2 linked regions of the Gimesia benthica genome follow. The protein of the gene in region 1 interacts with the protein of each later gene in a pairwise test. Links are inferred from orthologs where the notes say so. Each region holds a gene or a part of one and is shown in the gene's direction. Other genes may lie near its edges.

Region 1 (3,276 bases):
TCAGGTTCTGGCTGCTCCCGGTTCCATTCCTCCGCACACCAAGTTCGAAGGTCAGGTATACGTGCTGAGCAAAGAAGAAGGTGGTCGTCATACTCCGTTCTTCAACGGGTATCGTCCGCAGTTCTACTTCCGTACTACTGACGTAACCGGTTCAACCACGCTGCTGGGTGGCGCAGAAATGTGTATGCCTGGTGATAACGTTGAAGTTGAAGTTGAACTCGGTAAGCCAATCGCTATGTCCGAAGGTAGCCGTTTCGCGATTCGCGAAGGTGGTCGTACCGTCGGTTCTGGTGTGGTTACCAAGATCGTCGAGTAGTCGAACGATCGCTTCGGTTTGAAGATAAGTGGTGTCCACCCTGTTTTGGCAGGGTGGACATCTTCAAGTTACAGTTGATTTGTGAAATTGATGTCCGTGGGGACTGAGGGCTGTTATGGCACGTGAATATGTTTGGTTAGAGTGTACTGAGACTGGTATGAGAAACTATCGGGTCAGTAAGGAGACTCGCGGCACTGAGCGGCTTTCATTGATGAAATACTGCCCCAAGCTGCGGCGTCACACATTGCACAAAGAGTCGCGCAAGAAATAAGGCTTGCTGACCGGGATTTTGTGAGCTGGTGTGCGTTGTTTCGAGTTACTTCCGGTGGTCAAATCTGTTTGGTCAGTTCAATGTTGTGGACGGGTGTAGCTCAATTGGCAGAGCACTGGATTCCAAATCCAGCGGTTGGGGGTTCAAGTCCCTCCGCCCGTGTTTATTAAAGTTTTACTGTTGATGTCGGCGCTGACTGATTGAGTTCGGTCGAGTGTTGGCTCAGGAAAACAGGTTTGCGGTTCCAGTGGTTCACACCATAGGTATCTGGTAGTTAGTAAGTCGGTCTCATGGCTAAATCCAAATCGGAACAAGCATTTTCTGCCACTCTGGTTAGTGGTGGTTTGTATAAAAGGAATCAGGGGCGCCTGGTGCGTCAGTTAACTGCGATCGGCCTGGTGGCCGTGGCGATTTTTGGCGCCTATTCGCTGTATAACGTGTTGCCCCTGGGGATGTCTGCAGGGCTGCAGAAAGGGATTGCGGTCGGAGTGGTCGTAGTTTCCGCATGGTTGGCATATCGTCTGGTGAATTTTCCCCGGTTTGCTGACTTCCTGATTTCGGTGGAAGCCGAGGTAAGCAAAGTGACTTGGGCAACCAAGGAGCAGCTGTGGCGTTCAACGACAGTCGTGATTGTGGTCATGTTTCTGCTGGCGTTTCTGCTACTGGCATTCGATCTGTTCTGGCAGGCCCTCTTCCAGTTGATCGGCTTTCTCAGGATTTGAAGCAGGACGTGGCCGGCATTCAGCGAATAACAGAGATTTTTTGATCTCTGCTTCTTGAATAAAATGGTCTTCCTGCTCATTATGGGCGATTCCGGTTTTGGCGGTCTCTTTGTTTGTCGCATTCGAATAAAATCAGGGCTTTTGTTGTCGTCGAGGGTCTGATTGAAGGTGTCTCATGAGTAATGATTCGGGTTCTGAACCAACCTCTGAAAATTCAGAGGGATCAGAAAAGCGGCAGTGGTACGTACTGAAGGTACAAAGCAACCGCGAAAAATCGATTCGTGATGCCCTGCTGCGGGGAATTAAGCGGGACGGCCTGGAAGAGTACTTTGGGGAAATTATCATCCCCACGGAAAAAGTTGTTGAAACAAAAGGTGGTAAGAAACGCGTTTATGAACGCAAGCTCTACCCTGGTTATCTGATGATCCAGGTAGAGTTGAATGATGACAGCTGGTATCTGGTGCGGTCAACGAATGGCGTTGGTGACTTTACCGGGGCCGCTGGTCAGCCGATTCCGATGCAGGAGCATGAAATTTCCCGCATGCTGGGGCGTGAAGAGACCAAGGAAGAAACACCTGTCAAAATCAAGCTGGATTTCCAGACAGGCGATGTTGTCAAAATTAAAGATGGTGCGTTTGAAGGCTTTGAAGGCACAATTGATGCCATTGACGAAGCCAGTGGTAAAGTGACGGTCCTGATAGAGATCTTCAGCCGTCCGACACCTTCAGAGCTGGAATACTGGCAAATTGAAAAAGTGTGACGGGTCACCCGGCTCGGCATTGAAAAGATATATTTGATTCACCTGTTTATAAAGTGTTTTGAAAGTCGGTCAAAATGGCTAAGCAGCTTGTTACAGAAGTAAAAGTTCAGATTCCCGGTGGTCAGGCTACCCCGGCTCCTCCAGTTGGTACAGCCCTCGGTCCACATGGTGTCAACATTGGCCAGTTTGTGCAGCAGTTCAACGAGCGTACCAAGGATATGGCAGGAACGACTATTCCTGTTGTGATCAGTATCTTTAACGATCGTTCTTTCGACTTTGTCCTGAAGAGCCCGCCGGCTGCAGTTCTGCTCAAGCAGGCTGCTCAGGTGGCTAAAGGGGCAGGGAATCCTAAGAAGAACAAGGTCGGCAAAGTGACCGTTGATCAGCTGAAGGAAATCGCCAAGACCAAGTTCGAAGACCTGAATGCACCGAACATCGATCAGGCTGCCAAGATTATTGCCGGAACTGCCCGCAGCATGGGCATTGAAGTCGAAAAATAATCTGAAACGGGCAGCAGGCTGCCCTCAAGTACTATCAGATTTCATCAATACAAACAGCACGTTTACCGGATAAAAGAGTCATGGGAAAACAATCCAAGCGGACAAAGCATTACAATGAAAAGCTGTCAGGCCTCGGCACTGTCAGTCTGGAAGAAGCTGTAGGGGCGCTGAAATCGCTGGATAGCGATCTGCCAGCTGCTATCAAGCCGGTCAAAATGGACCAGACTGTAGAACTGGCTGTGCGTCTGGGTGTCGATCCCCGCCAGGCAGACCAGCTGGTGCGTGGTTCGATCATTCTTCCACACGGGATTGGTAAGGCACAGCGGGTTGTTGTATTCGCCCAGGGCGCCAATCTGGAAGCTGCCGAAGCCGCTGGTGCAGATGCCGCTGGTGGTAAAGATCTGGCTGACAAGATTAAAGGTGGCTGGCTCGACTTTGACGTCGCGATCGCAACTCCCGATATGATGGGTGTGGTTGGTCCACTCGGTCGTGTGCTTGGTCCACGCGGTCTGATGCCTTCGCCTCGTGCTGGTACGGTTACCCAGGATGTGGAAACTGCAGTCAAAGATTACAAGGCTGGTAAAGTCGAATTTCGTGTCGACGCTGGTGGAAACGTGCATTGCCGGGTTGGCAAAATGTCGTTTGAACCAACTCAGTTAATCGAAAATATCCAGGCGATGCTGAAGTATCTGGACAGCTTGCGTCCT
Region 2 (3,378 bases), 2.4 Mb from region 1 along the record:
GATCAGAGTCATCGATGCCGACAAGATCGGACACGAAGTACTTGATTTCCCCGAAGTTCAACAGAAAATACGAGCCCGTTTCGGGTCTGTGGTGTTCAATGAACAGGGGATAATAATGCGTAAAGAACTCGCCAGACTCGTTTTTGGAGAATCAAAACAATATCAGGAAGCATTAGACGCACTTGAAAAGATCGTCCATCCCGAGATTCATCGGAGGTTGGAACAGGAAATTGTGGCAGCCCGGTCCGCAGGACAGGTTGATGCCATCCTGGTAGACGCCGCCGTGATTCTGGAAGCGGGATGGCAAAAGCTGTGTGATCACATCGTTTTTATTGAGTGTCCCTTTGAGCAACGCCTACTCAGAGTGACTGAGAATCGAGGGTGGTCAGCAGCAGAATTAACCAAACGGGAGAATCAACAGTTGCCTCTCTCAGAAAAGCGTAAACTGGCAACCAGCGTGATTCACAATGATCAGGACCTGGAATCAGCAGGTCTTCAATTATCCAGATTCATCGATTCAATACTGCCAACAGAAAAAGAGACAATTTAATGATTTGAGGATATCCCATTCACATCCTCAGTCTGACACATATAATAATTTCGTCTTCAACCTGAGACAGCTGACTCGCCGCTGATTCAACCGAAACCAGTTGATGCCTTTTCAAATGTTACCTGACCTTTCCAGAGGTTCAAAATTCTTCGCGTTCAACCCATCTGCTTAAAATTCCCAGAAACTCCACTCGATTTCATCTCACTATTTAGCAATTCGGAAAGTATTTGATCATGGCCAAATCCATAAAACTTCAGACATCTGAAAATGACGGGCTTGTGGCTTCAGAAAATATAGACGGGTTAGACTCGAACGGTAAAGCGGGCAAAACCGCGACGCGAGATCAGCGCGCGGATGCCATCTCCAAAGCCGCTGATGAACGCTACGAAAAAATCAAGCAGAGCGAAATCCATATCGCTGATCTGCAGCGGCTGACCATGAAAGAACTCATGCAGCTTGCCAAGGAAGAAAACCTCACCGAATACACCGGGCTCAAAAAACAGGACCTGATCTTTAAGATCCTGAAAGAACGGACCAAGGTTAACGGCCTCATGTTCGGCGAAGGAACTCTCGAGATCCTGCCGGATGGCTTCGGCTTCCTCCGCAGCCCCGATTACCACTACCTCCCCTGCCCGGACGACATTTACGTCTCGCCCAGCCAGATCCGACGCTTCGGATTACGCACCGGTGCGATCGTGGCGGGCCAGATTCGTCCGCCCAAAGAAAACGAACGTTACTTCGCACTGCTGCGAGTCGAAGCGGTCAACGGTTGTGATCCCGAAATCCTCACGACCAAAGTCTTCTTCGATGACCTGACCCCGCTGCACCCGAAGGAACGGCTCCGCCTCTCTTCACCGGCCGGCAACCTGAGCACGCGCATTGTCGATCTCGTGGCCCCCGTCGGTATGGGACAGCGTGGTCTGATCGTATCGCCTCCACGTGCCGGTAAAACGGTCATGCTGCAGGAAATGGCCAAGTGCGTTCTCGCCAGCCATCCCAGCGCGTACGTATTCATCCTGCTGATTGACGAGCGGCCGGAAGAGGTCACCGACATGGAACGACAGGTCGGCGGCGACCGCTGCGAAGTCGTCTCCAGTACATTCGACGAGCCACCGAGCCGACACATTCAGGTTTCGGAAATGGTCATTGAAAAAGCCAAACGCATGGTGGAATACGGTGAAGACGTTGTCATCTTCCTGGATTCCATTACCCGCCTGGCCCGTGCCTGGAACACCGAAGTCCCGCACTCTGGTAAGATCCTCTCCGGTGGTGTAGACGCAAACGCGCTGCAGCACCCCAAACGGTTCTTTGGTGCTGCCCGTAACGTGGAAGAAGGGGGCAGCCTGACAATCGTTGCAACCGCCCTCGTCGATACCGGCAGCCGCATGGATGAAGTGATCTTCGAAGAATTCAAAGGGACCGGTAACACCGAACTGCACCTCGACCGTAGAATGGTCGAAAAGCGTATCTGGCCCGCCATCGATGTCAACAAGTCGGGTACCCGACGCGAAGAACTGCTGATGGACGAAGAAGAACTCCGTCGCGTCTGGATCCTCAGACGGGTTCTCAACGATATGAATCCGGTTGATGCGATGGAACTGTTGACCAACCGGATGCGACGTTCTAAAACGAACGAAGAATTTCTGCTGAGCATGAACCTGGGATAATCAGCACTGCAAAGCAGTCTCAAAGCTGACTGCTGAATCTCCCGGAACTGTCATTTTATCCACCTGGCTATTTGAAATAACGACCTCGATGAACCACAAACTGATTGAAGGCAACCTGCTGGCCCGCGATGCGAACTATGCAATTGTTGTATCCCGCTGGAATGAACTGATTACCCGCCGTCTGCTGGATGGCGCACTGGAGACATTCCGTCGTCACGGTGGTTCCGAAGAGAAAATTTCTGTCTACTGGGTGCCTGGTTCCTTCGAGCTGCCGCTCGTCGCTGATAAACTGGCCAAGAGTGGACGCTTTCAGGCAGTCTGCTGCCTCGGTGCCGTCATTCAGGGCAGCACCATGCACCACGATTACATCAATCATCAGGTGGCTGCAGGCATCATGCGCAGCAGCCAGGAGAGCGGGATTCCCGTTCTGTTTGGTGTTTTAACCTGTGAAACAATGGAACAGGCCATGGACCGGGCCGGTGGAAAAGTCGGCAATAAAGGGAGTGAAGCCGCTCTGGCTGCTATTGAGATGGTCAATCTGTTAGACTCGATTGATCAGGATCAGCCATCCGCCTGATAATCAGGCCCTGATCCGCTTCCCCGGACAAACCGGATTTTTCTGTCTCCAGACTGTAGTTGTGATACCCCTATGTCTCTCCGAAAACAGGCACGACAGCTGGTCGTGCAAATGCTTTACCAGATCGACCTCAACTCTGACATCACTGCGGAAGAGATTCGCGCAATGATCGATGAGCATGGTCGCAGCAAAACAGTTCGCGCTTTCGCCTGGGAACTGTTTACCGGAGTGATGGAGTTCAAACAGCAGATCGATGCGGAAATTGTCCACGTCGCAGAGAACTGGTCCCTGAAACGGATGGCGGTCACCGATCGCAATATCCTGAGACTGGGAACCTACGAGCTGCTGCATACCGACACGCCGTCCGCGGTCATTATCGACGAAGCCGTCGAACTGGCTCGTGAATTCGGCAGTGCTCAGTCATCCCAGTTCGTTAACGGGATCCTGGATAAGCTCGTCCCCGGACGACACGACGAAAATCGTGCCGCCCCTCCTCTGCCAACTGAGCCTGCTCCTCAACCACCGGTGGAAGAGGATCCCGAAGAAGAAGATCCTCCATTGAAGCCGGGCAGCCCCTGGGCTAC

The links. Proteins that work in one complex are often made in the same cells at the same time.
Region 2: the proteins of nusG (region 1) and rho interact in binary tests that used the Escherichia coli proteins (3 or more experiments, as listed by UniProt). The link is inferred for Gimesia benthica from one-to-one orthologs.

Annotation. Positions count from the first base shown.
Region 1 is NZ_CP043930.1:4,297,353-4,300,628, forward strand. Bases 417-3,276 are described here. They hold nusG (transcription termination/antitermination protein NusG), read left to right. Parts: upstream 417-1,484; coding sequence 1,485-2,069; downstream 2,070-3,276. Other genes in these bases: rpmG (50S ribosomal protein L33), read left to right, coding at 432-587; secE (preprotein translocase subunit SecE), read left to right, coding at 959-1,309; rplK (50S ribosomal protein L11), read left to right, coding at 2,144-2,569; rplA (50S ribosomal protein L1), read left to right, coding at 2,650-3,276. Outside these bases: tuf (elongation factor Tu), read left to right, coding at 1-316. UniProt on the Escherichia coli protein: Part of the processive rRNA transcription and antitermination complex (rrnTAC). The complex forms an RNA-chaperone ring around the RNA exit tunnel of RNA polymerase (RNAP).
Region 2 is NZ_CP043930.1:6,738,183-6,741,560, reverse strand. What follows is about bases 39-3,000. They hold rho (transcription termination factor Rho), read left to right. Parts: upstream 39-783; coding sequence 784-2,217; downstream 2,218-3,000. Other genes in these bases: nusB (transcription antitermination factor NusB), read left to right, coding at 2,867-3,000; ribH (6,7-dimethyl-8-ribityllumazine synthase), read left to right, coding at 2,306-2,794; coaE (dephospho-CoA kinase), read left to right, coding at 39-550. Outside these bases: more of coaE, read left to right, coding at 1-38; more of nusB, read left to right, coding at 3,001-3,378; F1728_RS26375 (SDR family oxidoreductase), read right to left, coding at 3,375-3,378. UniProt on the Escherichia coli protein: Facilitates transcription termination by a mechanism that involves Rho binding to the nascent RNA, activation of Rho's RNA-dependent ATPase activity, and release of the mRNA from the DNA template.